DNA from 2 places in the Nocardia cyriacigeorgica GUH-2 genome. Region 1 is predicted to be linked to the other one. Evidence: predicted binding sites of a transcription regulator. Region 1 holds the regulator's gene; the other holds the start of a gene.
What was found. Region 1 encodes HspR, which represses chaperone genes until heat shock. Its sites were predicted from a motif close to ANNTGAGTNNNNNNNACTCANNT; they were not measured.
Positions count from the first base shown of each region.

Region 2: lon (endopeptidase La) is a predicted target of HspR. The motif match lies at 1,991-2,013, and genes of this name have one in related genera.

Region 1 is NC_016887.1:5,830,911-5,846,267, reverse strand. Features, by position in the region: gene NOCYR_RS26275 (MFS transporter) at 1-819, shown strand, start outside; gene dnaK (molecular chaperone DnaK) at 1,168-3,015, shown strand; gene grpE (nucleotide exchange factor GrpE) at 3,012-3,692, shown strand; gene dnaJ (molecular chaperone DnaJ) at 3,744-4,904, shown strand; gene NOCYR_RS26255 (heat shock protein transcriptional repressor HspR) at 4,904-5,305, shown strand; gene NOCYR_RS26250 (globin domain-containing protein) at 5,678-6,847, shown strand; gene NOCYR_RS26245 (FAD-binding oxidoreductase) at 6,855-7,640, opposite strand; gene NOCYR_RS26240 (FAD-binding oxidoreductase) at 7,649-8,806, opposite strand; gene clpB (ATP-dependent chaperone ClpB) at 9,137-11,692, shown strand; gene NOCYR_RS26230 (DUF5666 domain-containing protein) at 11,764-12,561, shown strand; gene NOCYR_RS30955 (hypothetical protein) at 12,647-13,804, shown strand; gene pyrE (orotate phosphoribosyltransferase) at 13,921-14,469, shown strand; gene NOCYR_RS26215 (beta-ketoacyl-ACP synthase 3) at 14,533-15,357, shown strand, end outside.
Region 2 is NC_016887.1:6,130,435-6,145,791, forward strand. Features, by position in the region: gene lon (endopeptidase La) at 1-1,949, opposite strand, end outside; gene NOCYR_RS27535 (serine hydrolase) at 2,310-3,245, shown strand; gene NOCYR_RS27540 (ArsR/SmtB family transcription factor) at 3,233-3,694, shown strand; gene NOCYR_RS27545 (YdcF family protein) at 3,744-4,406, shown strand; gene NOCYR_RS27550 (hypothetical protein) at 4,532-5,263, opposite strand; gene NOCYR_RS27555 (TIGR03084 family metal-binding protein) at 5,613-6,404, opposite strand; gene NOCYR_RS27560 (TetR/AcrR family transcriptional regulator) at 6,688-7,347, shown strand; gene NOCYR_RS27565 (FAD-dependent oxidoreductase) at 7,344-8,516, shown strand; gene NOCYR_RS27570 (hypothetical protein) at 8,652-10,007, shown strand; gene lhgO (L-2-hydroxyglutarate oxidase) at 10,117-11,325, shown strand; gene NOCYR_RS27580 (SRPBCC family protein) at 11,419-11,889, shown strand; gene NOCYR_RS27585 (ribonuclease H family protein) at 11,900-12,493, shown strand; gene NOCYR_RS27590 (hypothetical protein) at 12,566-13,186, opposite strand; gene NOCYR_RS27595 (hypothetical protein) at 13,195-14,118, opposite strand; gene NOCYR_RS27600 (MlaD family protein) at 14,251-15,357, opposite strand, start outside.

The DNA of each region.
Region 1 (15,357 bases):
TTGGCGGCGTTCTGGATCCGCCAGGCCCGGCTCGGCCGCACCGGCGGCGAACCGCTGATGGACGTGAAGCTGTTCGGCATCAGCTCGTTCCGGCAGGGCAATGCGGTGACGCTACTGGTGGGACTCGGTGAGTTCGGCATCATCGCGGTGCTGCCGCTGTGGCTGCAATTCACCCTGGGCTACAGCGCCTTGCAGACGGGCCTGGCCCTGTTGCCGCTCGCGATCGGCAGCTTCTGCGCCAGCGGGGCGAGCTTTTCGCTCACCGCGTCGGTGTCGGCGCTGGGCCAGGTGCGGATCGGGCTGGCGCTGGAAGCTGTCGGCCTGGTCCTGCTCGGGCTCTTCGCGGCCGCCGACAGCGCGTGGTGGTCGATCGCGATCGCCCTGTTCATCTATGGCATCGGCGTCGGATTCGCCACCGCGCACGTGACCAACGTGGCGCTCGCCGATGTCCCGGGACCGAGCGCGGGCCAAGGCTCGGGTATTCAGAGCACCGCCCGCGAACTCGGCTCGGCCCTCGGCATCGCGCTGCTCACCACCCTGTTCTTCAGCGCGCTCGGCTCCGGCGTCCGTGACCGGCTCACCGCCGCAGGGCTGCCCGATCAGCAGGTCGAGCAGTTCGGCGCCGCGATCACCGACAGCGCAGGCTCGGCCGTCCCCGCCCTCGCCGCCGATCCCGCCACCGAACCGATTGCCGCCGCCGGCCGCGAAGCCATGTCGTCGGCCGTCGAACTGTCGAGCTACCTGTGCGCCGCGCTGCTCGCCGCAGCCCTGCTCGCCACCCTGTTCATGCGGCCGGCCCGGGCCACGCGGCCGGACTGAACGACGCGCAGGCCGCCCCGGCTCGACGGCGGGGGCGGCAATGCCGAACGGCTGCCGGTGCGCGGAGGAAGATGGGCGGGGCGCGGTGGCGGGGTCTGGAAGAATTTTTCGGTCGCCGGGAATAGACCCCGACCACCGCTGGTTGAGCTGATCGAGCAACGTTGAGTGTGTGCGACTCAAGTTTGACTTGACGCCCGTCTGGGCGACGGGCAGGATTGAGCCGACCACGCTCAGTATTGCTGGGGCCGTGCTCCGTGGAGTGTCAGGGGCTGGTCCGAACGGCGCGGGAAGCGCCGAGACGGGCTGATCGCCCCGACATCACAGGCAGTCGAAAAATAGGAGGAAACAATGGCTCGTGCGGTCGGAATCGACCTCGGGACCACGAACTCGGTCGTCGCCGTCCTCGAAGGTGGTGAGCCGGTCGTCGTCGCCAACTCGGAGGGTTCGCGCACCACGCCGTCGGTCGTCGCGTTCGCCAAGAACGGCGAAGTGCTGGTGGGCCAGCCGGCGAAGAACCAGGCAGTGACCAACGTCGACCGCACCATCCGTTCCGTCAAGCGCCACATCGGCACCGACTGGACCGTTGGCATCGACGACAAGAAGTACACCCCGCAGGAAATCAGCGCCCGCGTGCTGATGAAGCTGAAGCGTGACGCCGAGGCCTACCTCGGTGAGGAGATCACCGACGCGGTCATCACCGTCCCGGCCTACTTCGAAGACGCCCAGCGTCAGGCCACCAAGGAAGCCGGCCAGATCGCGGGCATGAACGTGCTCCGCATCGTCAACGAGCCCACCGCGGCCGCGTTGGCCTACGGCCTGGACAAGGGCGACAAGGAACAGACCATCCTGGTCTTCGACCTCGGTGGCGGCACCTTCGACGTCTCGCTGCTGGAAATCGGCGAGGGCGTCGTCGAGGTCCGCGCCACCTCCGGCGACAACCACCTCGGTGGTGACGACTGGGACGAGCGCATCGTCAAGTGGCTGGTCGACAAGTTCAAGGGCACCTCGGGCATCGACCTGACCAAGGACAAGATGGCCATGCAGCGGCTGCGTGAGGCCGCCGAGAAGGCCAAGATCGAACTGTCGTCGTCGCAGTCGACCTCGATCAACCTGCCCTACATCACCGTCGACGCGGACAAGAACCCGCTGTTCCTCGACGAGCAGCTGACCCGTGCCGAATTCCAGAAGATCACCTCGGATCTGCTCGACCGCACCCGCGCGCCGTTCCAGTCCGTGATCAAGGACGCCGGCATCAAGGTCTCCGATATCGACCACGTCGTGCTGGTCGGTGGTTCCACCCGTATGCCCGCGGTCTCCGAGCTGGTCAAGGAACTGACCGGCGGCAAGGAGCCCAACAAGGGCGTGAACCCGGACGAGGTCGTCGCCGTGGGCGCCGCCCTGCAGGCCGGTGTGCTCAAGGGTGAGGTCAAGGACGTCCTGCTGCTCGATGTAACCCCGCTGTCGCTGGGTATCGAGACCAAGGGTGGCGTGATGACCAAGCTCATCGAGCGCAACACCACCATCCCGACCAAGCGTTCGGAGACCTTCACCACCGCCGACGACAACCAGCCGTCGGTGCAGATCCAGGTCTTCCAGGGTGAGCGCGAGATCGCCTCGCACAACAAGCTGCTCGGCTCCTTCGAGCTGACCGGTATCCCGCCGGCCCCGCGCGGCGTGCCGCAGATCGAGGTCACCTTCGACATCGACGCCAACGGCATCGTCCACGTCACCGCCAAGGACAAGGGCACCGGCAAGGAGAACACGATCAAGATCCAGGACGGCTCCGGCCTGTCCAAGGAAGAGATCGACCGGATGGTCAAGGACGCCGAGGCGCACGCCGCCGAGGACAAGGCCCGCCGCGAGGAGGCCGAGACCCGCAACCAGGCCGAGTCGCTGGTGCACCAGACCGAGAAGTTCATCTCCGACAACGAGGACAAGGTGCCCGCCGACGTCAAGGAGAAGGTCGAGGCGGCCATCGCCGAGGCGAACGAGGCGCTCAAGGGCACCGACATCGCCGCGGTCAAGGCGGCCGTGGAGAAGCTGGCCACCGAGTCGCAGGCGCTGGGCCAGGCGATCTACGAGTCGTCGGCCGCCGACGCCGCCGCGTCCGGTAACGGTGCCTCCGCGACGGCCGACGACGATCAGGTCGTCGACGCCGAGGTCGTTGACGAGCCCGTCGACACGGAGAAGAAGTGACGAACGCGAACGCTGGGAACTCCGAGGAGCCGATCAGCTTCGTCGACAAGCGCAAGATCGATCCCGACACCGGTGAGGTGCGGGAGGCAGCCGGGGCGGGCAATGGTTCCGCCCCGGCGGAGCCGGACGCCGCGGAGGCCGACGCCGCCGAGGTGCCCGTCTCCGACGCCGCGGTCGAGCTCGCCGAGCGCACCGCCGACCTGCAGCGCCTGACCGCGGAGTACGCCAACTACCGGCGCCGGGTCGAACGCGACCGCAAGACCGCTGTCGACGCGGCCAAGGCCGGCGTTGTCACCGAATTGCTCGGCGTGCTCGATGATCTCGATCGCGCCCGGGCGCACGGCGACCTGGAATCGGGACCGCTGAAGTCGGTGGCCGACAAGCTGAGCGACGCGCTGCGCAAACAGGGTCTCGAGGAGTTCGGTTCGGAGGGTGAGCCTTTCGACCCGACTCTGCACGAGGCGGTGCAGCACGAGGGTTCCGGACACGATCCGGTGATCGGCCTCGTGATGCGCAAGGGTTATCGGTTCGGTGACCGGGTGCTTCGGCACGCGCTGGTGGGGGTAACCGACGGCGTGGGCGATCTGCCCACCCCCGCCCCCGCCGACGAGGGCGAGGCGCCCGCACCGGACCAGGCCGAGGCATCGGACGCTGATGCCGGCGCGAACGAAGGATAAGAGCGCGGCCGAGCCGCACCGCACAAGAGGACCGAGAGGAGGAGATGCCCGGTGAGCCAACGGGAGTGGATCGAAAAGGACTTCTACAAGGAGCTGGGCGTCTCCTCCGGTGCCTCGCAGGACGAGATCAAAAAGGCCTACCGCAAGCTCGCGCGTGACCTGCACCCGGATGCCAATCCCGGCGACACCAAAGCCGAGGAGAAGTTCAAAGCCGTCAGCGAGGCGCATGCCGTGCTGTCGGATCCGGCCAAGCGCAAGGAATACGACGAGACGCGCAAGCTGTTCGCCGGCGGTGGTTATCCGCGCGGAGGATTCACCCCCGGCGGTGCCGGCGGATTCTCCCAGGAGTTCAACCTCGGCGATATCTTCGGCGCCGGTGCCACCGGTGCCGACGGCGGCCTGGGCGATCTGTTCGGCGGTCTGTTCAACCGGGGCGGCACGCGAGCGGCGAGCCGGCCCCGGCGCGGTTCCGATGTGGAGACCGAGACGACCCTCGGTTTCCGCGAGGCCGCGCAGGGCGCCACCGTCCCGCTGCGGATGACCAGTCCGTCGCCGTGCACCACCTGTCACGGCAGCGGGGCCAAGCCGGGCACCAGCCCGCGGGTGTGCCCGCACTGCAACGGCACCGGCGTGATCAGCCGCAACCAGGGCGCGTTCGGGTTCAGCGAACCCTGCGACGACTGCCGTGGGACCGGTTCGATCATCGACAATCCGTGTGTGGACTGCCATGGCAGCGGTATCCAGAACCGGACCCGCACCATCACCGTGCGCATCCCGCCGGGTGTGGCGGACGGGCAGCGGATCCGGTTGGCCGGGCAGGGCGAGGCCGGTCTGCGCGGTGCGCCCTCGGGCGATCTGTTCGTGACCGTGCACGTCAGCCAGGACCGGGTCTTCGGCCGCAGCGGCGACGACCTGACCTTGGTGCTGCCGGTCAGCTACAGCGAACTGGTCCTCGGCACCACGGTGTCGGTGCCGACGCTGGAGGGCCGGGTCGGCGTGAAGGTGCCACCGGGCACGGCCGACGGCCGCATCCTGCGGGTGCGCGGTCGCGGTGTGCCCAAGCGCGGCGGCGGAGCCGGTGACCTGCTGGTCACCGTCAAGGTCGCGGTGCCGCAGAAACTGGATGACAACGCCACCGATGCGCTGCGCGCGCTGCAGGAGGCGGAGAAGGCCAGCGGTTTCGATCCGCGAGCAGGATGGGCAGGTGCGTGATGTCCGGAGATCCGAAGCAGGCGTCAGGGGGGCCGTCGCGAGCCGAGTACTTCATGATCTCGGTGGCGGCCCAATTGGCCGGTATGCATGCGCAGACCTTGCGCACGTATGACCGGCTGGGTCTGGTGACGCCACAACGCACTTCGGGCGGCGGGCGGCGCTATTCGGCCCGGGACGTGGAGCTGTTGCGCGAGGTGCAGCGGCTGTCCCAGGACGAGGGCGTCAACCTGGCCGGCATCAAACGCATCATCGAACTCACCAATCAGGTCGAACAACTGCAGCAGCGAGTGGCCGAGCTGAGTGCGGAACTGGAACGGGCCCGGGCGAATTACCGTCCGGATCTGACCCCGCCGCAGCGCAGCACCGCGCTGGTGGTGTGGCAGCCGCGTCATCGCCGGTAGCCGTTTACGGATGAGTTCTCGGGCCCCGGTCCGGTTCAGTCGATGAGCCGGGTCGGGGCCCGAGCTGCGTCCAGAAACGTTTCGGATTTGCCAGTAGATCGCTGTCGGGTGCGAACTTCATTGTGAAGCTTGCATATTGAGCGGTCGAGTGACGGATTTCACCCGGTTTATCCGGTCTTTCAGTCGGTTTCGGTTCGAATTCGTACGCCATACCCTTGTTTTGCCGGAATTGCGCGTGGGATGTTTCGTCTGTCCATTCCGCTGCCGGCAAACCTCGCCTACACTCCAATTCACGGCTGCTGACGAGTGTCCCGCAGCACCTCACTCGCCGGCACGGATAGTGCTCGAATGCGGAATGAGGTTGTGGCACACATGGATTCGCGGTCCGTCGCGCTGATCAGAACGACGTTCAAGGCGGTTGCCGCGGAAGAGGGTGGGGCGGAGCGGTTGTCCAGGTCGTTCTATGCGATCTTGTTCACCGAATATCCGGCGATCCGCGACTATTTTCCCGCGGCGATGGACGCACAGCGTGATCGCCTTGTCAAGGCCATCGGCTACGCGCTCGACCGGCTGGAGGAGCCGGAAAAGTTGCTGCCGTTTCTCGCCCAGCTCGGCCGCGATCACCGCAAGTACGGTGTGCAACGGGCCCATTACACGGCAGTCGCGGAATCGCTGAAGGCGGCGATGCGCCGGTTCGCCGGTTCGGAGATGTGGACCGACGAGGTCGAGCGCGCCTGGACCGAGGGCCTCACCCTGATCTCGGACACCATGATCGGCGCCGCCGAACAGGAACGCACGCCTCCGGTGTGGACCGGCACCGTCGTCGAACGCCGCGAGGTGCTGCGCAATCTGGCGGTGGTCCGGCTGCAACTGGACCAGCCCATGCAATACGCCGCGGGCCAATACGTGAGCGTGCAGATTCCGTCCCGGCCGCGCATGTGGCGCTATATGTCGCCCGCGGTTCCGGCGAATGCCAACGGCGAAATCGAATTCCATATCCGCTCGGTGCTCGGCGGCTGGGTCAGCCCGGCCATGGTCGGCAATACCGTCGTCGGTGATCAGTGGCTGTTCGGCTCGCCGCTGGGCGGGCTGGGAATTCCACGCAATGTGAAACGCAAAATGCTGATGATCGGCTGCGGCACCGGAATCGCGCCGCTACGCGCGCAGTTGATGGCGATGACGCATCGCCGCATCAATCCGAAGGTGCACCTGTTTGTCGGCGGTCATCATCCGTGCGATCTCTACGATCTGGAGACGCTGAGCAAACTCGCGGTCGCCAACAAATGGCTCACCGTCACCCCGGTCACCGAGCGCGACGAAAATCCCTGGTGGTACTACGATTCCGGCGAGTCGGAAAGAACCTGGCCCGGCCTCGAACCACGGGTGACCGGGCAGATCGGAAAGATCGTCGCCGGATACGGCGCATGGGCCGACCGCGATGTGCAGATCGTCGGCTCACCCTCCATGGTGCAGACCACCAAGTTCCGCCTGATGGCTACCGGGACCCGCGCCATGAACATTCGTCACGACCCGCTCTTCTGAGCCGGGGTCAGCCGCCCTCGTACTGAATGCGTTCGGCCGGCGTCCCGGTGTCCAGTAGCCGTTGCACGGTGGCGCGCGTCATCGCGGGGGAGCCGCACACCAGCACCTGATGCCGATCGAAGGCGCCGTGCGAGCCGACCACATCCGCCAGTGTCCCCTGCAGCATGTCATCGGGTGCGAAGCCGATATCCACCCGCGCACGCTCATGCCACTCGTCGATCGGATCCGGATCCTCCAGGCTCTCCACCACCGGAACCACGGTCAGCCAGGGCAATTCCTCGGCCAGCAGGGCCAGCATGTCGGCGGCGTAGAGATCGCGTGGCGACGACCCGCCCACGAACAGATACGTCGGTGGCTGCACCTCGCGGCGGGCCAGTTCCAGGATCTGCGCGCGCATCGGCGCCAAACCGGTTCCGCCCGCGATCATCACGACCTCGTCGCCCTCCGGGTCGACGTAGAACGTGCCCGCGGGAGCGCCGATGGTCCACTCGTCGCCGGCCGCGGTATCGGCCACGATCCCGCCGCTGCACCATCCGCCGGGCACCGTCCGCACATGGAACTCCAGCTTGCCGTCCAGCGACGGCGGCAGCGCCGGGGACAATCGGCGGCGCAGGCCGGGGAACTGCGGCACCCGCACCTCCACCGACTGCCCGGCGGTGAACGGCACGAACTCGCCGATCAAGCGGATCACCGCGAGATCATGGCGCAGCCGGTGGTGCCCGACGACCGTCGATTTCCACACGGGCGCTTCCGGAATCGCGCCGTTGCGGGGCGCATGCGGATCGATGTCCATACCTACTCTCAGACGGGATCGGAACTGATGATCGACTCCGGGGTGCCCACCGCGAGTAGCGCGCGCCGGGTGTCGGCGATCATCTTCGCCGAACCGGCGATCTGGATCTGCCGATCCGACCACGACCCGAAGCTGGCGACCACCGCTCCGAGATTACCGACCAGCCGCCGGTGCATGCCGTACGGCGCGTCGGCGGCCGGATGCGGATACCACCACGGGTTGGTCTTCTGCTCGCACACCGGCACGATGGTCAGCCACGGGTTGCTCTGCGAGAGCTGCCACATGTTCTCCACGTCGTACAGATCGCAGGGGTACACCCCGCCGATGAAGAAGTGCACCCGCGGATTGATGCCGCGCTGACCCATCTCGATGAGCTGGGCGCGCAGCGGCGCGATCCCGGTGCCGGAGCCGATCATCAGCACATCGCGACCGCTGTCCTGATCCACATGCAGACCACCGAGCGGCCCGCCGATCAGCCAGCGGTCGCCGACGGTGGTGTCGTTGACGATGGCCGGGCTCACCCAGCCGCCGCGCACCTTGCGCACATGGAATTCGATCTCGCCGTACGGATTCGCCGGAATCGCCGGCGACAGGTACCGCCACATCTTCGGCCGCTGCGGCACCGCGACCGGCACGTACTGACCGGCCTGATAGGGGATCGGGCTGTCGGATTGCAGGCGCACGATCGCCAGGTCTTCGAGTACGTGCCGGTGCCCGACGACGGTGGCCTCCCAGTACGGCGGCGAATCGTCGGAGTTCGCGCCGATGGCCATGGCGGCGGCGATCAGCAGGGTGACATCGCGCCAGCCGTCGGCCAGCTCGTCGTTCCAGGCCGAGCCGTTGTAGGTGCGCGCGGCCGCGAACAGCGCGCGCCCGGCCAGGTCGTAGTGCGAGGCCTCCACGCCGTACTTGCGGTGATCGCGGGCCAGCTGTTCGAGGAACTTCTGCGCCCGGTCCCAGTCCTCGAGGTGATCGAGCATGTACTGGATCGCGGTGACCAGGCGTTTCGGCTGCATATCCATGGCAGGCGGGAACAGATCCCGCAGCCGAGGATTCTCGGCGAACAGATGACCATAAAACGCACTGATCAACCGCTCGGGTCCGTGCGGTGAATCGACCACCGAACGGAAGTTGGCGCGGACCAGCGCAGCCGAACGCGCATCCACGGCGTGGGCTTCCTTTCCCTCGAAGAGCTGCCCGGGGACCTACCCGTAACCGGCGGTCCTCCGTCGAGGCAAGTATCCCTGAAAACGCCGTGGTCATGTGGGTATGGGCAGGTTACCGGCATTTGTCACAGGACGGAGGCGCAACCCCGGTTCACGCGGCGTAGCGTTCGGGTCGAGTCCGGCTTGCCGCACCCGCTAAAATCGGCAAAGTTGAGCGGAACAGACTCAACCTTTCGCGCGTTGAACGGTAGGACACCGTGCCGATGGCGACGGCACCCCGCCGTTCGCGTCCGGCACCGGGGAGATTATCGACCAGTAGGAAGGTGCTTTGTGGACTCGTTCAATCCCACCACCAAGACCCAAGCGGCGCTGACCGCTGCCTTGCAGGCGGCCTCGGCCGCGGGCAACCCGGAGATTCGTCCGGCGCACTTGCTGGTGGCGTTGCTGGATCAGACCGACGGCATCGCCGCCCCCTTGCTGAAGGCCGTCGGTACGGATCCGGCGGTCGTACGACGCGAGGCGCAAGAGATCATCGACCGGTTGCCCAGCGCGACCGGCGCCACCACCACCCCCCAGCTCGGCCGCGAAGCGCTGGCCGCGATCACCGCGGCGCAGCGGCTGGCCACCGAGATGGGCGATGAGTACGTGTCCACCGAGCACGTCATGGTCGGCCTGGCCGAAGGCGACTCCGACATCACCATGCTGCTCACCAAATACGGCGCCACCGCCGACGCCCTGCGCGCGGCGTTCACCGCCGTGCGCGGCAGCGCCCGGGTCACCAACCCGGATCCCGAAGGCAGCTACCAGGCGCTGGAGAAGTACTCCACCGACCTCACCGAGGCCGCCCGCTCCGGCAAGCTCGACCCGGTGATCGGCCGCGATACCGAGATCCGGCGCGTGGTGCAGGTGCTGTCGCGGCGCACCAAGAACAACCCGGTGCTGATCGGTGAGCCAGGCGTCGGTAAGACCGCCATCGTCGAGGGGCTGGCCCAGCGCATCGTCGCGGGTGACGTCCCCGAATCGCTGCGCGGCAAGTCGGTCATCTCGCTCGATATGGGTGCCATGGTGGCCGGTGCGAAGTACCGCGGTGAATTCGAGGAGCGGCTCAAGGCCGTGCTCGAAGACATCAAGAACAGCGCCGGGCAGATCATCACCTTCATCGACGAGCTGCACACCATCGTCGGTGCGGGCGCCACCGGTGAATCGGCGATGGACGCGGGCAACATGATCAAGCCGATGCTGGCCCGCGGCGAGCTGCGCCTGGTCGGCGCCACCACGCTGGAGGAGTACCGCCAGCACATCGAGAAGGACGCCGCGCTCGAGCGCCGGTTCCAGCAGGTGCTCGTCGGTGAGCCCTCGGTCGAGGACACCGTCGGCATCCTGCGCGGCATCAAGGAGCGCTACGAGGTGCACCACGGTGTGCGCATCACCGACTCCGCGCTGGTCGCCGCGGCCACCCTGTCCGACCGCTACATCACCTCCCGGTTCCTGCCGGACAAGGCGATCGACCTGGTCGACGAATCGGCCTCGCGGCTGCGCATGGAGATCGACTCGCGGCCGGTGGAGATCGACGAGGTCGAACGCGCGGTGCGCAGGCTAGAGATCGAAGAGGTCGCCCTCGCCAAGGAAACCGACGAGGCGTCCAAACAACGGCTGGAGAAGCTGCGCTCGGAACTGGCCGACGACCGGGAAAAGCTCAACCAGCTCACCACCCGCTGGCAGAACGAGAAGAACGCCATCGACCAGGTCCGCGCGCTCAAGGAGGAACTGGAATCGCTGCGCGGGGCCTCCGAACGGGCCGAACGCGACGGCGATCTCGGCAAGGCCGCCGAACTGCGCTACGGCAAGATCCCCACGCTGGAAAAGCAGCTCGCCGAGGCCGAGAAGGCGTCCGCGTCGGCCGGTGACGGCGAGGTGATGCTGAAGGAAGAGGTCGGGCCCGACGATATCGCCGAGGTGGTGTCGTCGTGGACCGGTATTCCGGTGGGCCGCATGCTCGAGGGCGAGACTCAGAAGTTGCTGCGCATGGAGTCCGAACTCGGGCGGCGCGTGGTCGGCCAGGACGAGGCCGTGCGGGCGGTGTCGGATGCGGTGCGCCGGGCGCGGGCCGGTGTCGCCGACCCGAACCGGCCGACCGGCTCGTTCATGTTCGTCGGCCCCACCGGCGTCGGTAAGACCGAGCTGGCCAAGGCGCTGGCCGACTTCCTCTTCGACGACGAACGCGCCATGGTCCGCATCGACATGAGCGAGTACAGCGAGAAGCATTCGGTGGCCCGGTTGGTCGGCGCGCCGCCCGGATACGTCGGCTACGACCAGGGCGGTCAGCTCACCGAGGCGGTGCGGCGCAGGCCCTACACCGTGGTGCTGTTCGACGAGATCGAGAAGGCGCATCCGGATGTGTTCGACATCCTGCTCGCCGTCCTCGACGAGGGCAGGTTGACCGACGGCCAGGGCCGCACCGTCGATTTCCGCAACACCATCCTCATCCTCACCTCCAACCTGGGTGCGGGTGGCGACAAGGACTTCGTGATGAACGCCGTGCGCTCGGCCTTCAAACCGGAGTTCCTCAACCGGCTCGACGACGTCGTGATGTTCCATTCGCTCAACGAGGAACAGCTCGAGTCCATCGTCGACATCCAGCTCGACCAGCTGCAGAAGCGGCTGTCGCAGCGCAGGCTGACGCTGGACGTCAGCGGTTCGGCGCGGTTCTGGCTGGCGGTGCGCGGCTACGACCCGGTCTACGGTGCGCGGCCACTGCGCAGGCTGATCCAGCAGGCCATCGGCGACACCCTCGCCAAGGAACTGCTCGCCGGCGAGATCACCGACGGCGACACCGTCAAGGTCGGCGTCAGTCCCGATGGTGACGGGCTCGTCGTCGGCAGGTGAATCACCAGGGACGGGCGTCGCGGTCTGTCGAGAGCAATGCCCGCGGCGCCCGTCCCTCGTACGCTGGGTGCATGACCAACCCGAACGATCCGTGGGGGCAGCGGCCGGACGATTCGCCGACCGAACACCTGGGTCCACCGGGTGGTTCCGGCACCGAGCCGCTGCACACCACCGAATACACCGAGGCCTACGGGCCGACGGCGTATCCGGTCGGCGACCAGTACGAGCCGTGGAAGCCGCCGTCCAACCCGACCCGTGAACTGCCCACCTACGACAGCCAGTGGGGTGGGTACGAAGGGCAGCAGTGGCAGCCGCCGACCCAGCCGACCTCCGATCCGGCGGCGATGGGCGATCTCGGCGCGATGCCGCCCTCGGGGGAGCCGCCGCGTCCGCCCAAGCGCAATACCGGACTGTGGATCGGCCTCGGGTTGGCCGTGGTGCTGTTGATCGCGGTGGCCGGTGCGGTCGCCGGGCTGCTGTTCGGTGGCGGCGATTCCACGCCGTCGGCCAGTGATACCGCGACGTCCTCGCTGCCCACCGCCGGCCGCACCCCGAACCCGACGCCGGGGCCGAATACGCCGCCGCTGGTGATTCCCAGCCTGCCCGGGATCGAAGGCATCGACGGTATCGGCGCCACCATGGGCACCATCACCGCCAACAACGCCGGCACACTCACGGTCAGCTCGATCGGCGGCTCGACCGTCACGGTGACCACCGACGCGAACACCCAGGTGATCTCGCTGTCGGGTGGGTCGCCCGCGGATCTTCCCACCGGCGAACTCGTGGTCGTTCAGGGCGACAAGGCGCCCGACGGCTCGATCCACGCGAAAATCATCATCAGCACCGCGCTTCCCGGCGGCGGGCGATGAGAAGTTCCGTGATCGGTCACAAACGCTGCGGCGCGCGCGGGTGGTGCCGGGCAAACCCCCGGTCGGCTCGATAGGCTAGACGGCGATGACGGCTATGTGGTTCGGGTTGGCGGCGATCGCACTCGTGGGTGCGGTCGTACTGCTGTATTTCGATCGGCTCCAGCGGCAGCGGACCGGTCACGCACGCCAGGTCTGGGCCAAGGCCCAGGGCTATACGTATGTGTCGGTGGAACCGGCGCTGCCCTCGACGTGGCGGCGCGGTGCGCTGGCCAAGCTGGGCTATCTGTCCGCGGTCGACGTGGTCTCCGGTATCCGCAAGGGCGAGAAGTTCGTGCTGTTCGACCTCGAGGATTCGGCGACGCTGGTGGCCGTGCGCAGGCAGATCGGCTCCGATATCGACGTCGATATGCGCCTGAAGACCGCCTCTCCGCCCAAGGACCACGATCTGGAACTGCTCGGCGCCATCGGCGACCGGGTGGTCTTCGCGACCAATCCCGAGATCGCCCGGCACGCCGTCGACCAGCGGATGGTCGCGTTCATCGAGACACTGCCGGAGACGGTGCAGATGCTGTGGAGCGAGGGCAACTGGACCCTCGGCATGCTCTCGGTCGGCACCCCGGCCAAGGAATGGGAAACCGCCATCGACGCGGTGCTGCGGTTGTCCGGGCTGCTGCATGTGCTGCCGCCGGTCGCCGAACCGCGCGGGCTCGATCCCGAGTCCGGGCGTGCGCACGGCCGTTCGCGCGGCAGGGCCGCCGACGTCGACGAACCCGAGGAGCGCCCGGCCCGCGTCACGCCCCGGTTCCGCGACGAAGACCCGGAACCCGAGGACACCGACTACGACGAGTTCGACACCGGCTACGACGATTCCGACTACGACGACGCCGATTACGACGACTCCGACTACGACGAACCCGGCGAACCCGAGCGCGATGCGCCCGGCGTGATCGGTGGCCGGTCCGAGGACGCTCGTCCCGCCCGGGCCGACGCCACCCCGGACCGCGATGTCGTGAGCCGACCCGACGCGCCCGAGCCGCCCTCGCGCCGCCCCAGCCTGGCCGTCGTCCCCGACGCCCGCCCGGCCGCGCGGGAGGAACGCGTCGCCGAGCGCATCGAATCCGTCGAGCGCAGCAGCCGTCCCGGCGACTTCCGCGCCCCCGCCTCCGACGACGACGCACCCCAGCTACCCGGCGGCCCGTTCCACCCCGGATTCCGCCCGTATCAGGGGCCGGTGCCGAAGTAACCCGCTCTGCTCGGCGCCCGCAGCGCACGCCGTACCCTTGACGCGCAGGTGCTGGCGGGCGGACTTCGCCGAAACCGCTGTGACGCGACTCGTTGAACACACGCGGAAGGACTCAGATGATCGATCAGGCAACAACCGACCGGGACAGTTTGGCGGCGCTCGTGCGCGAACTCGCCGTCGTGCACGGCAAGGTGACGCTGTCGTCGGGTAAAGAGGCCGACTACTACGTCGACCTGCGTCGCGCGACCCTGCACCACCAGGCCGGGCCGCTGATCGGCAAACTGCTGCGCGAGCTGGTTGCCGACTGGGATTTCGACGCCGTGGGCGGGCTCACCATGGGTGCCGATCCGGTGGCGCTGGCCGTGATGCACGCGCCCGGCCGTCCGATCGACGCGTTCGTGGTGCGCAAGGCCGCCAAGACCCACGGCATGCAGCGCCAGATCGAGGGCCCCGACATCGTCGGCAAGCGGGTGCTGGTCGTCGAGGACACCACCACCACCGGCAACTCGCCGCTCACCGCCGTGCGCGCGCTGCGTGCGGCCGGCGCGACCGTCGTGGGCGTGGCCACCGTGGTGGACCGGGAGACCGGCGCCGATCAGGTCATTGCCGCCGAGGGGCTGGAGTACCGCTCGATTCTCGGGCTGAAGGATCTCGCGCTGGGCTGAGTAGTTGCCCTCCGCTAGCCTGGTGCTGATTTATTCGGTAGTTGAAGGGTCGTGTGAGTCGCCGTGGTGAGCATTGCAGTCAAGAAGGGCCGCGACAATGTCGCGATGCTCGGTATCGGTGCTTACCGGCCGCAGCGCGTGGTCAGCAATGACGAGGTGTGCGAGGTCCTCGACTCCACCGACCAGTGGATCTACGAACGCACCGGCATCCGTAACCGTCGCTGGATCAGCGGCGACGAGACGCTGCGTTCCATCGCCGCGGCCGCCGGCGACCGCGCGCTGAACAACACCGGCATCGACCGGTCCAAGATCGGCGCGCTGATCCTGTGCACCTCCAGCTGGCTCAAGCTCACCCCGCACGGCGCCCCGACCATCGCCGCCGACCTGGGCATCAACGGCATCCCCGCCTTCGACCTGACCTCCGGCTGCGGTGGTTTCGGCTACGGCCTCGGCGTCGCCGCCGACCTCATCCGCGCAGGTTCGGCCGAATACGTGCTGGTCATCGGCGCCGAGACGATGACCGTCGGGCTCGATCCCACCGACCGCGGCACCGCGATGATCTTCGGTGACGGTGCGGGCGCCGTCGTCGTCGGCCCGAGCGAGGAGAACGGCATCTCCCCGACGGTGTGGGGCAGCGACGGCGAGAACGCCGAGGCCATCGCCCAGGACGTCGACTTCCTGGAATTCATGAACAAGGCCCAGGCCATGCAGGGCACCGACCCGGCAGTGGAGCCGATCGGGCGGATGTCGCTGCGCATGGAGGGTCCGAAGGTCTTCCGCTGGGCCGCGGTGACGTTGCCGCGCGCGCTGGCCGACGCCCTCGACGCGTCCGGGGTGTCCAAGGAAGACATCGAGGTGTTCGTGCCGCATCAGGCCAACGCCCGCATC
Region 2 (15,357 bases), 300 kb from region 1:
CGTTCACCGTCGACGGCATTGGTCTCGATGTAGAGCACATCGCCGCCGAGGCCGGTCACCGCCAGGCCGGTGGCCACACCGGGGACGGCGGTGCGTTCCACCGAATCCGGGGTGAACCGCGGACGGCCCAAGTAGTCCTTCAGATCACCGACGTCGATCGTCAGGGACTCACCGGAAACCGCTGCGGTGCGGCCGGATTCGGCGACACGGCTGTTCTCCGATGCGACCTCCGCAAGCAGGTCGTCGTAGCCGAGATCGGGGTCGTAGCCGAGACCGATCGTCGGCACCGCATCGGCGACCGGACCGCCCTCCGACAGCTTGGTCGCCGCCTTCCGCAACGCCTTGGCGATGAGCCGCTCCATCTGCCGGACCCCGGCCTCGCGGGTGTAGTTCGCCGCGAGCTCGCGCAGCGCCGCGTCGGTGACGGTGACCTCCTCGGCGGTCAGCGCATTGCGTTCCAGCTGGCGCGGGACCAGGAAGTCGCGGGCGATGGCGACCTTGTCGTCCTCGGTGTAGCCGTCGACGGTGATCAGTTCCATGCGGTCCAACAGCGGGCCGGGAATGGTCTCCATGACGTTGGCCGTGGCGATGAACAGCACGTCGGACAGGTCAAGATCCAGGTCCAGGTAGTGGTCGCGGAAGGTGTGGTTCTGCGCCGGGTCCAGCACCTCGAGCAGCGCCGCGGCCGGATCGCCCCGGAAATCGGAGCCGACCTTGTCGATCTCGTCCAGCAGCACCACCGGGTTCATCGAACCGGCTTCCTTCATCGCGCGCACGATCCGGCCGGGCAGCGCGCCGACGTAAGTGCGTCGGTGGCCACGGATTTCGGCCTCATCGCGCACACCACCGAGCGCGACCCGCACGAACTTGCGGCCCAGCGCCCGCGCGACGCTCTCACCCAGCGAGGTCTTACCCACACCGGGCGGACCCACCAGCACCAGCACCGCGCCGGACCCGCGTCCGCCGACGACCTCCAGCCCGCGTGCGGCGCGCCGCGAGCGCACCGCCAGGTACTCCACCATCCGGTCCTTGACCTCGTCGAGGCCGTGGTGATCGGCGTCGAGCACGGCACGCGCGGCCGAAACGTCGGTGCTGTCGGTGGTTTTCACCGTCCACGGCAGCTCCAGCACGGTGTCGAGCCAGGTGCGGATCCAGCCCGATTCCGGGCTCTGATCGCTGGCCCGCTCCAGCCGGCCGACCTCGCGCAACGCGGCCTCACGCACCGAATCCGGTAGATCGGCCTGTTCGACGCGGGTGCGGTAGTCCTCGGCGCCGTCGGGCTCGTCCTCGCCGAGCTCCTTGCGGATGGCGTTGAGCTGCTGGCGCAGCAGGAATTCGCGCTGACTCTTCTCCATGCCCTCGCGGACTTCTTCGCTGATCTTCTCCGAGACCTCGGCCTCGGCGATATGCGCCTTGGTCCACTCGATCAGCGTGGCCAGCCTCTTGGCCGGCTCCGGAGTTTCCAGCAGTTCCCGCTTCTGTTCGCTGGTCAGGTAGGTGGCATAGCCCGCGGTATCGGCGATCGCGGACGGATCGCTGAGCTGATTGACCGCGTCGATGACCTGCCAGGCCTCCCGCCGTTGCAGCACCGATACGACCAGCTTCTTGTATTCGGCGGCGAGTTCCTTGGTCCGGCCGTCGGCGGGGACGTCCTCGACCGGTTCGGCCTCCACCCACAGCGCCGCACCCGGCCCGGTCACCCCGTGCCCGATCTTGGCGCGCCGCTCCGCCTTCAGCACCGCCGCCGGCGCACCACCGCGCAGCCGGCCGACCTGTTCGATAGTGGCGACCACGCCGTACGCCGCATACCCCTCATCCAAACGGGGCGCGACCAGCACCTGGTCGGTCTTCGCGGCCCGCGCGGCATCAATCGCCGCCTGCGCCGATTCGTCGAGTTCGATGGGCACGACCATGCCCGGCAGCACGATCGGATCGGTCAGGAACAGCACCGGCAAATTCTGAGCTGCAGTCACGTCTTCGACCCTTTCAAAGTTGAGCGATGCCTACTCAACCCCGGGGTATTCGGGTTTGTTCCGGGGGAGTGGGGACGTTCACTCACAGCGAAGAAAGAGGGTGCTCACCTCGATGCCATCGCATACGTAAGCCACCGTCAGGCGAGAGCGACCGCGCGCGAGCACCTCGACAGCCACTGCGATCGCAGCTAGCCTGTCGGTGTTAGTTCGTTTTTGCGGAATTACGGAATTTAGGAGAAGGCCGTGGGTCGTAGGTGGGGGGTCGTCGCGGCCATGGTTATTCCGCTGCTCACGGGATGCGCGAGTCCCGGCGCTGCCGAGAGAACATGCGGGCCGATGCCCGAGCCCGGGGTCGCGACGGCCGAGGAATGGCTGGGCCGGATCCACGCCGAACCGGACACCATCGCCCTCGCGATCGATGACGGCCGGGGCAACACCATCGAACGCCGGGCCGACGACCAGCAGCCCCTCGCCTCGACGGTGAAGGTCGTTGTACTCGCGGCGTACGCCCGCGCCGTCGCGGCGGGCACGCTCGATCCGCGGGAAGCGGTGCCGGTCAGCGAGTGGGAGCGCTGGTATCTCCCCGGAACCGATGGCGGCGCGCATCTGCGAGCACGTGCCCGCCTCACCGCCGCGACTGTCACCCTTGATCAGCTGGTCAGCGCGATGATCCAGGAAAGCGACAACGCCGTCCACGACTACCTGCGCGACCGCCTCGGCGACCAGGCACTGATCGACGCGGCCGCGGCCGGCGGATGGCACGACTACACGCCTAACACCAAACTCGGGGAGGCCATCCGCGCACTCGACCCGGGTAGCGACGGGGGTTGGGCGACAGCGCAGCGGTACGCGAGCGACCCCACCTACCGAGCAACGATCCAGTCGAAGACCTTGCCGCCGATCGACATTCAATTGGCGTGGACCGAGACCACGGCCACCGGCTCGGCTCGCCAACTCGCATCAATGTTTCGCGCCATCGCGACCGGCAGTTTCGGTCCGGGCAGCGAGGTGGCACGCGCCCAGCTGGAATGGCCGCGACCACCGGCCGGATCCGTCGCGATCGGCGCCAAGGGCGGTAGTTATCCCGGCATGCTGGCCGATGCCTTCTACCTGCGCCGCACCGAGGGCACGGTCGCGACCGCCGTCCTGCTCGACCATCGCATGCCCGAGTCCACCTGGATCGCCGCGCTCGCGACCCTGAGTGAACAGCAACTGCTGCTCAGGGCCATGACCGAGCCGGCGACGTGGCGCCGATTAGCATGCGCGACATGATCGACGTCGCTGCCAAACTGGCCGAGCTGGAGGCGCGGATCGAAGAGCTGGAGGGCCGGCGGCGAACCGAGGATGCCGAACGCGGCTTCGTCGAATACGGCGGCAGCGTCGATTTCGGCGGCCCGATCGACTGGACGATCCGCTATAGCGCCGCCGCCATCCCACAACTGCCCGCGCAGGCCCGCGTCGACGTCCTCGCCGCCCTCGGCCACCCGGTCCGCCGCGCCCTGGTCGAATCCCTGCTCGACGGCCCACGCACGGGCGCCGAACTGGCGCAAGCGGTTTCCCTCACCTCCGCCGGCCAGCTCTACCATCACATCCGCGCCCTGACCGCGGCCAAGGTCATCGAACAACACTCCCGTGGGGCTTACCGGATTCCCGCGCAGAAAGTCGTTCCGATACTGATCCTGATGACGGCCGCCGCCGACATAGCCGAGGTGCTGCGGTAGGGCTGCTACTGCTTCAGGATTCCCGACTGACCAGGAGCCTCGCGTGTCGATGGTGGAACTGCCCGCGCGAATTCGGGCCGATGTCGAGACACTGTGGTCTTTCACCCAGATGCATCAAGCCGTGCGTTCGGCCGACATCGGAATCGGCCTGGGCAGTCACGATCTGGCGGTGGCCGACTGGGCTGCAACGCTGTACCGCCAGGGTCGCATCCCCATGATCGTGTTCAGTGGAGCGAACTCCCCGACTACGACCGCGGTGTTTCCACGCGGGGAGGCAGTGCACTATCGCGAGCGGGCTTTGGCGCTGGGCGTACCCGCCGAGGCTGTTCTCGTCGAACCGGAGGCGACCAACACCAGTGAGAACATCGCGTTCACACATCGGCTGCTGCGACAAGCAGGGCTCCTCGATGCGATCCGGTCCGCGGTACTGATCTGTCGGCCGTACCACCAGCGCCGCACGCACGCTGTGTGCAGAAAGCTGTGGCCCGAGGTGGATATCGTGTGCACGTCGAGCCCGGTCTCCCTCGACGACTACCTGTGCGCGATCGGCGACGTCAACCGAGTGGTGACGATGCTCGTGGGTGAAGTTCAGCGGGCATGGCTGTACCCGATGAAGGGCTGGGCGATACCCATTGAGGTTCCGGATGAGGTGCGAAGTGCCTACCGGCGTCTGGTCGACGCGGGCTACGACGATCGGCTCCTCCCTGAGTGAGGCCTGCGAGGACGCGGTCGGCTCTGAACAACCGGAGGTTCCGTTAGTCGTGGCGGCGGTCACGACCGACGCGGCTACCGAACGAAAACCAACGCCCGCTTCATGATTCACTCAGGCAGCGGGAATCAGGTTGTGACGACGTCACTTCCGTTGTCCCGAAGTACCGGCTTGTCCTGCGCAGCGCCCGGCGCCTGAGCCGCTGCCGGATCGTCCTCGACCCGATCCGCCTGTCCCGGTGCCGGATTCCGGTCCAACTCGAGCGCGTGCTCGCCGAGCGTCGGGTCGGAGAACACCAGTGTCACCTCTCCGCGGCGGGTGTCGACGTCGGTGCGCATCTGGGTGACGCCGGACGGGTCGGTGGAGACGCCGAGGCGTTCGCGGATCGGGTCGGACATCAGGATTCCGCTCAGCACCGTCAGGGCGTTGGTGTCGAGGGTGATGGAGACGGTGTTGGTCTGCGCTGGTGCCACCCGGGCGCCGACGTAGGTGGTGCCGAGGCCGAGGCGGCCGCCGACTCCGGCAGGGTCGGTGGGGGCGGGCTGCGGTTCGGCGGGTAGCGCGACGGCTGCGGGCGGTGGCACGACGACGGGGGCGGCGGCGGGCCGATCGCGGTAGACGGCAGCCTGGCCGGAGCCGTCGGTGAGCAGGATGGACCCGGTGCGATGGGCCGCACCGGTTCGCGGGGCGCCGTCGCGGATGTTCGGCACCGAGGGGCCGGCGAGTTGTCCTGGACGGTCGAGGCCCGGCATGTTCGTGGCGATATAGGCGCCGGACACCACGGTGAGACTGAGGCTGGCCGCGCCGGCCAGCACGATGGCGGTATGGCGAGCGATCTGAGCAGACTCGAATGCTGACACGATGCTTTCCTTTCCCTCCGCCCTGGTTTCCCTGGGGTCGACGGCCCGCATCGTTGAAAGCCGTACGCTCGTCCAGGTTACGGCGTGGAGGGTGAGCATGCCGCATCGCTGAGAGCAGCATCACAAGCGCCGGACCCGCAGGCGGCGGTACTGCGGCATTCACGTGACACGAGGGTGAACCATCCGCGTCGACGAGGTTTCGCGGTGGTCAGCGACGGGTACTCCCAGGTCGCTGGCGAGCGTCATTCTCGACTGCCCTATCGAGACACCCGGCCAATGACGTCCGATTCGTCGCGACGCACCCAGACTGGCGCTCGCCCGCTTCGCGTACCGGCGCGGGCGGGCTCGGTCAGGCGAACTGCCCCGCTGCGCGCCCCTCACCACTCGGACCGGCGAAGGCCTGCGCGATCGTCAGCCATTCGGCCGCATCCGCGCCCACCGCCGTCAGGGCGAGATCGTCACGATGCCTGCGCTGGGTGACCAGCAGGCAGAAATCCAGGGCCGGGCCGGTGACGCGCTGCGCGGCGTCCTCCGGACCCCAGGTCCACAGACTGCCGTCGGGCGCGGTGAGTTCGATCCGGAATTCCTCGGCCGGCGCCTGCTTGCCGCGCACCATATAGGCGAAGTTCCTGGTCCGGGCGCCGATATGGGCGACGGTGCGCAGCCGGGCGGTCGGCGTGCGGGTGACGCCGAGCGCGTCGGCCACGTCCTGACCGTGCGCCCAGGTCTCCATCGTCCGCGCGGTGACCATGGACGCCGCGCTCATCGGCGGCCCGAACCACGGCACCTTGGCGCCATCGGGAACGTTGCGCAGCGCGTCGGCCAGTTCGGTGCGGCTGCGCCGCCAGCGCTGCAACAGCTGAGCCGGCTCATCGGCCGCGGCTTCCTCGGCGGCCTCGTCGACGAAGGTCAGCACGCGCGGCCCGGCCTCGGCGACGAGCTTCGCGAACCGGTCGGCATCGCTCGCCGAGATCGTGGCGATTTCATCGGTCCAGGCCAGGTGGCCGATCTGATGGGCGATGGTCCAGCCCTCGGCCGGCGTTGGGGTGGCCCACTCGGCGGGTGCGAGCGGGGCGACGAGTCGTTCCAGGTCGGCGCTCTCCTCGGCCAGATCGCCGAGTAGCGCTTCGAGGTCAGCCATGGTCGTGTCCTTGCCCCCGCGTCGTCGTTGCCGGATGTCACTCGAGGTGACGTCGCGATTCAGCATCGCAGCTCGGTCGGAAAGAAGCAAGCATGCGTGCTTGTATTTGACGCCAGCAGACTTCAAGGCGCTGATCACGGAACCTAGAAATTCAGAAAACAGCTGGTAGGGGGAGGCTTCCTGAGCGGCGGTAGCGCCTTTCGGCCGTCTCGAGCCGCAACCCTTGCCCCGAGGTCACGCCTCGCGCTGTCATGTAAGTAAGTGGTTACTTGCAGGAGTTCGGATGGCCTCGACCCGCGAAAGAATCGTCGCCGAAGCGCTGCGACTGTTCGGCACCCAGGGCTTCGCGCGCACCTCGGTCGCGCAGATCGAAGCGGCCGCCGGGCTCTCGGGTGGCTCCGGTGCGCTGTACCGGCACTTCGCCTCCAAGGACGAACTGCTCGTCGAGGCGGTGCGGTCGCGACTGGTCGACCGGGGCGAATGGCAGCAATTCCTGGAGCCGGACTTCTCCATCGCGGGGTTCCTGAGCGCGGTCGCGCCGAGCGCATCGACGGTGGACCGGCTGTGGATGCTGTGCCGGATCGGGCTCATGCGCCTCGAACACGACCGTGACGTCACCCGGATCCTGCTGCGCGACAACTCGATTGCCCCCGAAGTGCTCGCGGTATTCCGCCGCGAGGAGTACACCGTGGTGACCTCGGTGGTCGCGCGGGGGCTTGCCGAACTGGCCGGTCCGCGGCACGCCGAAGCCGACTGGGAAGCCACCGCCGCCGTCATCGTCGGCGCCATCGCCCACTACTGGCTGATGTGCGACATCTTCGGCGGCGACCACCCCTCCGGAATGGACAGCGAACGCTATCTGCGGGCGACCGCGGAACTGATCGCCGCACAGATCGAAGCGGCCGTACCCCTCACCCCGAATGGACAGGAGTCCCTGCGATGACCCAGCACATCACCGTGATCGGTGGCGGTCTGGCCGGCCTCACCGCCGCCATCGCCTGCGCGGAAACCGGTGCGCCGGTACGGCTGTTCGAGGCGCACGCGACGCTCGGTGGGCGCGGCCGGGCCACCTCCGGCCCCTACATCGCCCACGACGGCGCCCACGTCTTCTATGCCGACGGGCCGCATTACACCTGGCTGAAGGCGCGCGGGTTCACCGCTGGCCTCGGCTGGCCCGCGCCACGGCAGTTGGGGCGCCTCGGATTCCGCACCGACGGTCGCGTCCGCCGGATCCCGCCCGCGCGGATGCTGCGCGCGCAGGCACGATTCGACCTGAAACCGCCGGTGGACATCGACTTCCGCAGCTGGGCCTCGGCGCGCTGGGGCGAGGCGACCGCCGAGCACATCGCCAACGCCATCAGTGTGGCCACCTACGACGCCGACACCGGACGTCTGTCGGCGGCGTTCGTCTGGGGCCTGTTCCAGCGAGTACTCGGACCCCGCGTGCCCGCGGTGCGGTGGGTGCGCGGCGGCTGGCAGCGGACGGTGGACCGGATGGTCGCCCGGGCCCGCGAACTCGGTGTCGAGATCAGCACCGGTGCGCGGGTCGACAGCATCGACACCTCCGCCGGACCGGTGATCGTGGCCACCGAGCTGGCTTCGGCCCGGCGCCTGCTCGGCGACGACAGCCTGACCTGGACCAGCGGATACGCCGCGCTGCTCGATATCGCCGTGCAGAGTTCGCCGCGCGACCGCAGCATCGTCTTCGATCTGGATGCCGGCGGCTTCCACGAGTCCTACACCATGCAGGACGACAGCATCGCCCCGCCCGGGGAGTCGCTATTCCAGCTCCAGATGCCGGTGCGGGCCGGCGAATCACCCAAGGACGCGCAGCAGCGCCTGGCCGAGTTCGCCGATCTGGTGATCCCCGGCCGGACGTCGCGCACCACTTTCACTCGAACGGCCACGGCGAAGGGCCGCACCGGCGCGCTCGACCTGCCCGGACAGACCTGGCGCGACCGCCCGGCCATCAACCGCGGCGGCGACGTCTTCCTGGCCGGCGATATGGTCGCCGCCCCGGGGATGCGTGGCGAGATCGCGATCAACAGCGCCCTGGTCGCGGCCGAACGCGCGGTCGCCGCCCTGCCCGCCCGCAGCGTGACGCGATCATGAATGAGTGGCCGCTGCGCGAGCCCCCGCGTCGTTGACACCTCCACGGGGCAATGAGAATGTTGGGACCTCGAGTCTCATTCGATGTCTCAGACAACCATTCCGGTATCTGTACCGGCCGGCCTAGGGAGAGCCCGCGTGATCACACTCGCGTCCGGTGTGTTCATCGACTGGGAGCAGCTGACCGGGCAGTCGAAGTTCGTGGTCGACCTGATCAGCTTCCCGATCTTCGCCGGAATCGCGGGCTGGCTGACCAACTGGACCGGCGTGCTGATGCTGTTCTGGCCGCTGCGCTTCCGTGGTGTCCGGGTGCCCGGCCTCAAGGTGCTCTACCCCTATCTGCCGCGCCGGGTGCAGGTGCTGCCGGTGTTCTCCGAGGACGGTTCCCGCTTCGGATTCCAGGGCTTCATCCCGGCCCGCGCGGAGAAGATGGCCAGCATCTGCGTGGACAAAGCGCTGATGCGGATCGGCAGCCCCCGCGATTTCATCCATGAACTCGACCTGGACGGTATCGCCGACTATGTGGCCGAGATGGCGCACAAGCAGGTGCAGGCGATCGTCGACGACGTCATGTACCGGGAGAACCCCGAGCTGTGGGGTTCGCTGCCGCGGGCGATGAAGCAGCTGGTCTACCAGCGGGTGGACCGGGAGCTGCCCGCGCTGTGCCGGCGCGCGTTCGAATCGCTGGGTGACAACGTCGACCAGCTGATCGACGTCAAGGGTTTCGTCATCCGCTACCTGCAGGACAACCCGATCATCCTCAAGGACCTGACCACCACCATCGCCGCGCCGGAGCTGCGGTTCATGGTGCGCATCGGCCTGCTCGGCGCGCCCTTCGGCCTGCTGCTCGCGCTGTATCTGCATGTGCATCCGAACATCCCGGTGCTCGGCTGGGTGCCCGCGTGGGTGGTCGTGCTGCTGGTGTCGGCCGGGATCGGCGTGCTGGTCAACCTGATCGCGATCAAGATGGTGTTCGAGCCAGGCGATCCGCAACCCCGCTACAAATACCTGTGGCGGCAGGCCCTGCTGGCCAAACGCCAGCCCCAAGCCGCGGTCGACCTGGCCCACATCCTCGCCTACCAAGTGCTCACGCTGCCCAACCTGTCCAAGGAGCTGCTCGAAGGCCCCAACGGCGACAAGACCCGTCAGCTGCTGGAACGCCTGATCTCCGACGAGATCCACCGCCAACTCGGCCGCACCACCTCGATGGTCCGCGCCGCCTTCGGCCGCCGCCAATTCGACAACCTCAAGGTCGGAGCCGCAGGCGCCGCCGTCGGCCTGGCCCCCACCCTCGTCGAGGACGCCGAGTTCACCGAGCAACAAGCCAAGAAGATCGACGAATTCGCCGCCCGCAAACTCAAACAACTCACCCCCGGCGAGTTCATGGAAATGTTCTACGCCTCCGTCGAACAGGACGCCTGGCTGCTGTACGTCCACGGCGGGCTGCTCGGCGTTGTCGTCGGCGGGGTGCACCTGCTGTTGTTCGGGTGGTAGTCCCGCGCATGGCCGATGCGGACGGACGTCACCGTCCCATTGCGCGCACCGTCGACCACGCGCCTATCGTGCAACTCATGTCGACGACCCCGGACAAGAGCTGAATCGCATGTACGACTTCTGTGTGATCGGGGGCGGGATTGTCGGGGTGGCTACCGCGTATCGGATTCTGCGGCGGGCGCCGGGGGCGAGTGTGGTGTTGGTGGAGAAGGCCGAGGCGCTCGGAATCCATCAGACCGGGCATAACAGTGGGGTCATTCATTCCGGGATCTACTATGCGCCGGGCAGTTTGAAGGCGAGGTTGTGCCGGGAGGGGGCTCGGGCTACGAAGGAGTTCGCGGCGGCGAACGGGATCGCGTTCTCCGAGTGCGGGAAGCTGCTGGTGGCGACCGATGGGGCCGAGCGGGAGCGGATGCTGGCGCTGTATGAGCGGTCGCGGGTGAACGGGGTGGATGTCGAGTTGCTCGATGCCGGCGAGCTGGCGCGGCGGGAGCCGCGGGTGAGCGGGGTGGGGGCGTTGTTCGTCCCCGATACCGGGATCGTGGACTACCGGCGGATCACCGCCGCGCTGGCCGGGCAGGTGCGCGCGGCGGGCGGGCGGATCGTGCTCGGGGCGCGGGTCGACGACGTCACCGAGACGGATGCGGGTGTCACGGTGTCGGGGCCGGCGGGGAGCTGGACGGCGAAGGCGCTGGTGGCGTGTGCGGGGTTGCAGGCCGATCGGGTGGCCCGGATGGCGGGGTTGCGCATCGATACCCGGATCGTGCCGTTCCGGGGCGAGTATTACCAGTTGCCGGCGTCGCGGGCGGGGCTGGTCAGCACCCTGATCTATCCGATTCCGGATCCGGAGCTGCCGTTCCTGGGCGTGCATCTGAGCCCGACCATCGACGGTGATCTCACGGTGGGGCCGAATGCCGTGCTCGGCCTGTCCCGGGAGGGCTACCGCAAGGGCAGCGTCGATCTGCGCGACGCCCGCGAGATACTCGGCTATCCGGGCATGCACCGGGTGGCGCTGGCCAATGTCCGCACTGGGCTGCGGGAGCTGCGTAATTCCCTGTTCAAGCGCGGCTACCTGGCCGAATGCCGGCGCTACTGCCCGGAGCTGACGATGGACGACCTGCGACCGCGGGAAGCGGGCATTCGCGCCCAGGCGGTGGCCCGGGACGGCACGCTGATCCACGACTTCCTGGTCGAGCGCACGGCGCGGATGGTGCATGTGCTGAACGCGCCGTCGCCGGCGGCGACCTCGGCGCTGCCCATCGCCGATCACATCGTCGACCGGCTCGGCCTGCCCGCCGACCAAGCAACCGGCCGGTAGCGATCTGGAAATCCACCTCCCCAAATCTCGGCACAACTCTCGAATAAAGAGGAACGCTGTAGTACTTTTGTCGGAGCCGTGGAGGGAGGGCCCATGGGCCGCATCAGATATGCCAGCGACGTCGGCGCACCGGTCGAGGTGGCGTTCACCTACACGGACAATCACCTGTTCGTACCGGACTGGATGTTCGGCGTCGCCGAGTTCGAACCCAGCGGCGACGCCGACCGCGGACTCGGCGCGCGCTTTCGCACCTACGCCCGCCTGCTCCTCCTGCGCACCACGCTCACCTGCGAGATCACCGAGTACCGGCGCAATGTCGTGATCGGGTATACCCTGCGTGGACGTCTATCCGGAACTCTGACACTGCGATTCGATCCGCTGGGCTACGGGCGCTCGGTGCTCACCTCGGAGGTCGACTACGAGCCGCCGCGTGGCCTCATCGGCCGCCTGCTCGCCCGGCCGATCGAATCCGGTGTCCGTTCGGCCCTGCGCCGCACGGAGTCCCGGCTGCGAAGGGAGATAGAGCAATTCCACGGTACCGATCTTGTCGGCCGGATTGCGTAGGGTGCCAGGCATGATCATCGTGAGCACCGACGGATCCTGCCTGCGTAATCCCGGCGGCGCCATCGGCTGGGCATGGGTCAACCATCAGGGCCCCTCCGATAGCGGGGGAGCCGCGTCGGGCACGAATCAGATCGCGGAACTCCGCGCGCTCCTCGAGGCCGTGCTCGCCCACCCCGGTGACGAACCGCTGCTGATCGAAAGCGACTCGCTCTACGCCATCAAATGCGCCTCGGAGTGGATCGCGGGCTGGCGCCGCAACGGCTGGCGCACCTCCACCGGCGCCCCGGTCAAGAATGCCGAGCTCATCCAGCAGATCGATCGAGCCATCGCCTCCCGGCCCGGCCCGGTGCGATTCCGCTGGGTGCGCGGACATGTCGGCAACTACTTCAACGAACAGGCCGACACGCTGGCCGGGCAGGCCGCCCGCCGCGTCGCCGCCGACCCTACCGCCGCTGCCGACCCGGTGACCGTCGAGTTGCCCGCGCTGACGACCACCATCCCCGCCCCGGCCGTACGCGCGGAACCGCCTGTGACACAAGAAAAGCCGGCCACTTCGCGAAAAGTCGCGAAGCAGCCGGCCGCAGAGGCTTTGACGCTGTTCTAGCGTCGCACCGACCACCTGAATAGACCTCCGGCGGCGGTGGCTCGACCCGCCGCCGGGGGTCGCTTCAGCGGATCAGTTGCCGGGCTCCGGCGCGGGCTGATCGGCCGGCGGGGCCGGGGGCTGCTGGGCGGCGTTCGGGTCGAGGCCGGGCAGCATGGCCAGCTCCCACTTGTTGACCAGCCACTTGTCGCCGGACTTCTCCATGCCTGCGACGACGGCGATGTCCTGGCGCTTGGGCTCGGGGGTGACCGAGTTGGTCTTCATCAGGCTGAGGTTCACCAGCACCTCGGTCTTCTCGGTGTCACCGGAACGGAAACCGCAGGTCGCCTTGTCCACCCAGGCCTTGACCTGGGACTCGACCAGGATCTGCCGCAGCACTTCCCAGTTCTGCTCCAGATCCGAGACCACGTTCTCGGTCGCCCGGCCCTTGAGCTCGGCGATGAAGTTGTCCAGGTTGCCCGCGTAGTCGTAGGTGTTGGTCACCCGGGCGAATTCGCAGGCGGCCCGGCTGGACTCGTCCTGCGCGGCGAGCTCGTCGCCGCGCTGCTGCGCCTGCCGGAAGAACACGACGGCGGTGACGACCAGCGCCACCAGCACCACCCCCGCCACGAAGGCGAGGACGACGGGCAGCACACCGCGCTCATTGTTGTCGGCGTTGTCGACCATAGGTCCGGTCTCACTCTCTTTCGTCACGCCGCCGCCTAACCCATTGCCGGGAAGTCGAACTTGGCCACGAGCCAGCGCCCGTTCTCCTTCTGCATCTCCACATTGGCCGCCACGCGGACCTTGCCCGGGGTGGAGTTCGGGACATCGGCGGTGGAGAAGGACTGGTCGATGACCAGGACCAGGGTGGCGTTGTCCTCGTCGCCGGAGGCGTAACCGCACATGACCTCATCGGCCCGCGAATTGACCTGCCTGCCCTCGAACCGGGCCTTCAGATCGGGCCCGAGCTGGGCGACCATCTGCTTCCACTCACCGGTCGCGGTGTCGTTGAGCCGGGCCAGGTAGTCGTCGACCTTGTCGCCGCTGTAGGTGGCGAACTGGTTGCCGAAGTCGCAGGCCGCCCTGGTGGCGTCGGCGCGAGTCTCCAGCTCGTCCTCGCGGTTGCCGGACTGGATGAAGAACACCACGCCGGCGATGGCGGCGGCGATCGCCAGGACGAGGGCCACGCCGGCGGCGATGAACAGCGGGTTGCGGCTCTTGGTGCCTGCGGCCTTGGCGGCGGCGGGGGTGCGGACCTTGACGGTCTTGTCGGCGTCGGACTTGTCGATCTTGACGGTCTCGTCGGCGTCGGCCGCGGCGACCTTGACGGTCTCATCGGCGTCGGCTTTGCCGATCTTGACCGTCTCGTCCGCATCCGCCTTGCCGACCTTGACGGTCTTCTCGGCATCCGCGCCCGACTCGCCCGTCTCGGCCTTCACAGTCTTGTCCGCGTCCGCCGTGCTGGTCGTACCGGCCTCCGCCTTGTCGGCCTGGCCGGCCGCATCGTCAGTAGCGTCCGTGGACTCGGCGTCGACATCGGAGGCCGGTGTGGTCGCCTCGGCGGATTCGGCGTCGCCCGCCGGTCCCGTCGTCGCGCCATCCCGCCCGGCGTCCGCGTCGGAAGCGGCGTCATCTGTGGACATGAGTACTGTTCACACCTTCCCGGCACACCTCGGGGTGTGCCGTGTATTTCGTCCGGCCACGCGCGCGCCGGGCCGCAGGCAGTCAACTGCGAGTATGCCCCGGCGCACACGCGGCCGTTCAGCCGGTCGGGGTTACCGCACCGGCGGCATGGTCCGTTCGTTCGGATCCACACCCGGCGGCATATGCGAGCCGTTGTCCGGGATGTTCGGCCGCGGCGCGTTCACCGCACCTCGGATCTGCTGTCCCGGCGGCGGGTTCTCGCAGTAGTTCCACTTCGGCATGGTCCCGTCGGAGACGACCTGCGGGCTGGCCGGGGTGGACTGGTACTGGCAGTAGGGCCGCAACCAGATGTCGAGGATGGTGTGGAATTCGTTGTCGTGGGCGGGCACGCCGAGCGCCGCGCCACCGAGTTCGAGCGCGGGGAACAGCGCCCGCATGGCCGGGGTGCGCAGCTGCGCCGCCTTGGTGATGGCGACGAAGTTGTTGACCAGGCCGGTGATCGGATCGGTGGTGGTGTCGAGCACCGCGCCGAGGCTGGCGAACTGGCCTGGGGCCTGCGACAGCACCGATTGCAATTCGGCGTTGGCGTTGTTGAACTGCTCGAACAGCACGCCCGAGTTGCGGGTCAGCGTCCCGAGGTCGGGCTGGGCGTTGGACGTCGTCGCGGCGATGGTGCGCAGGTTGGCGATCAGATTCGAGGTCTGCGGCAGCAGCGAATCCAGACCCGCGGCCACCATGCTGACGCCGTCGATGAGCGAACGCAGCTGATCCGGGCCACCGCTGAGCGCGATGTCGAGCTCGTTGAGGATGACGTCGAAGTGCTTCGGATCGATCTGGGCGATCAACGCACTGGTGTCGTCGAGCACCGCCCACACCGGGGTGGGCGTGCGCACGGTGTCCGGGTTGTATTCGATCACCGAGCCGTCGGTCAGGAACGGGCCCTGATCGGTATCGGGACGGAAGTCGATGTACTGCTCACCGGCCGCCGACAGCGCCTGCACCGCGACCACGGTGTCCACCGCGATGTCGTAGCGGTTGTCGATCTCGGCGGTGGCCGCGATGGCCGAGCCGCCGTTGATCAGCGTGATCGAATCGACCTTGCCGACGCGGAAGCCACGCAGCGTGACGTCGTTGCCCGGCTGCAGACCGCCGGAGCGGTCCAGGGTCACCGTGACGGTGTAGGTGCCGCGCAGCGGATTGATCCGCATGACGTTGACCAGCAGGTACGCCGCGCCGAT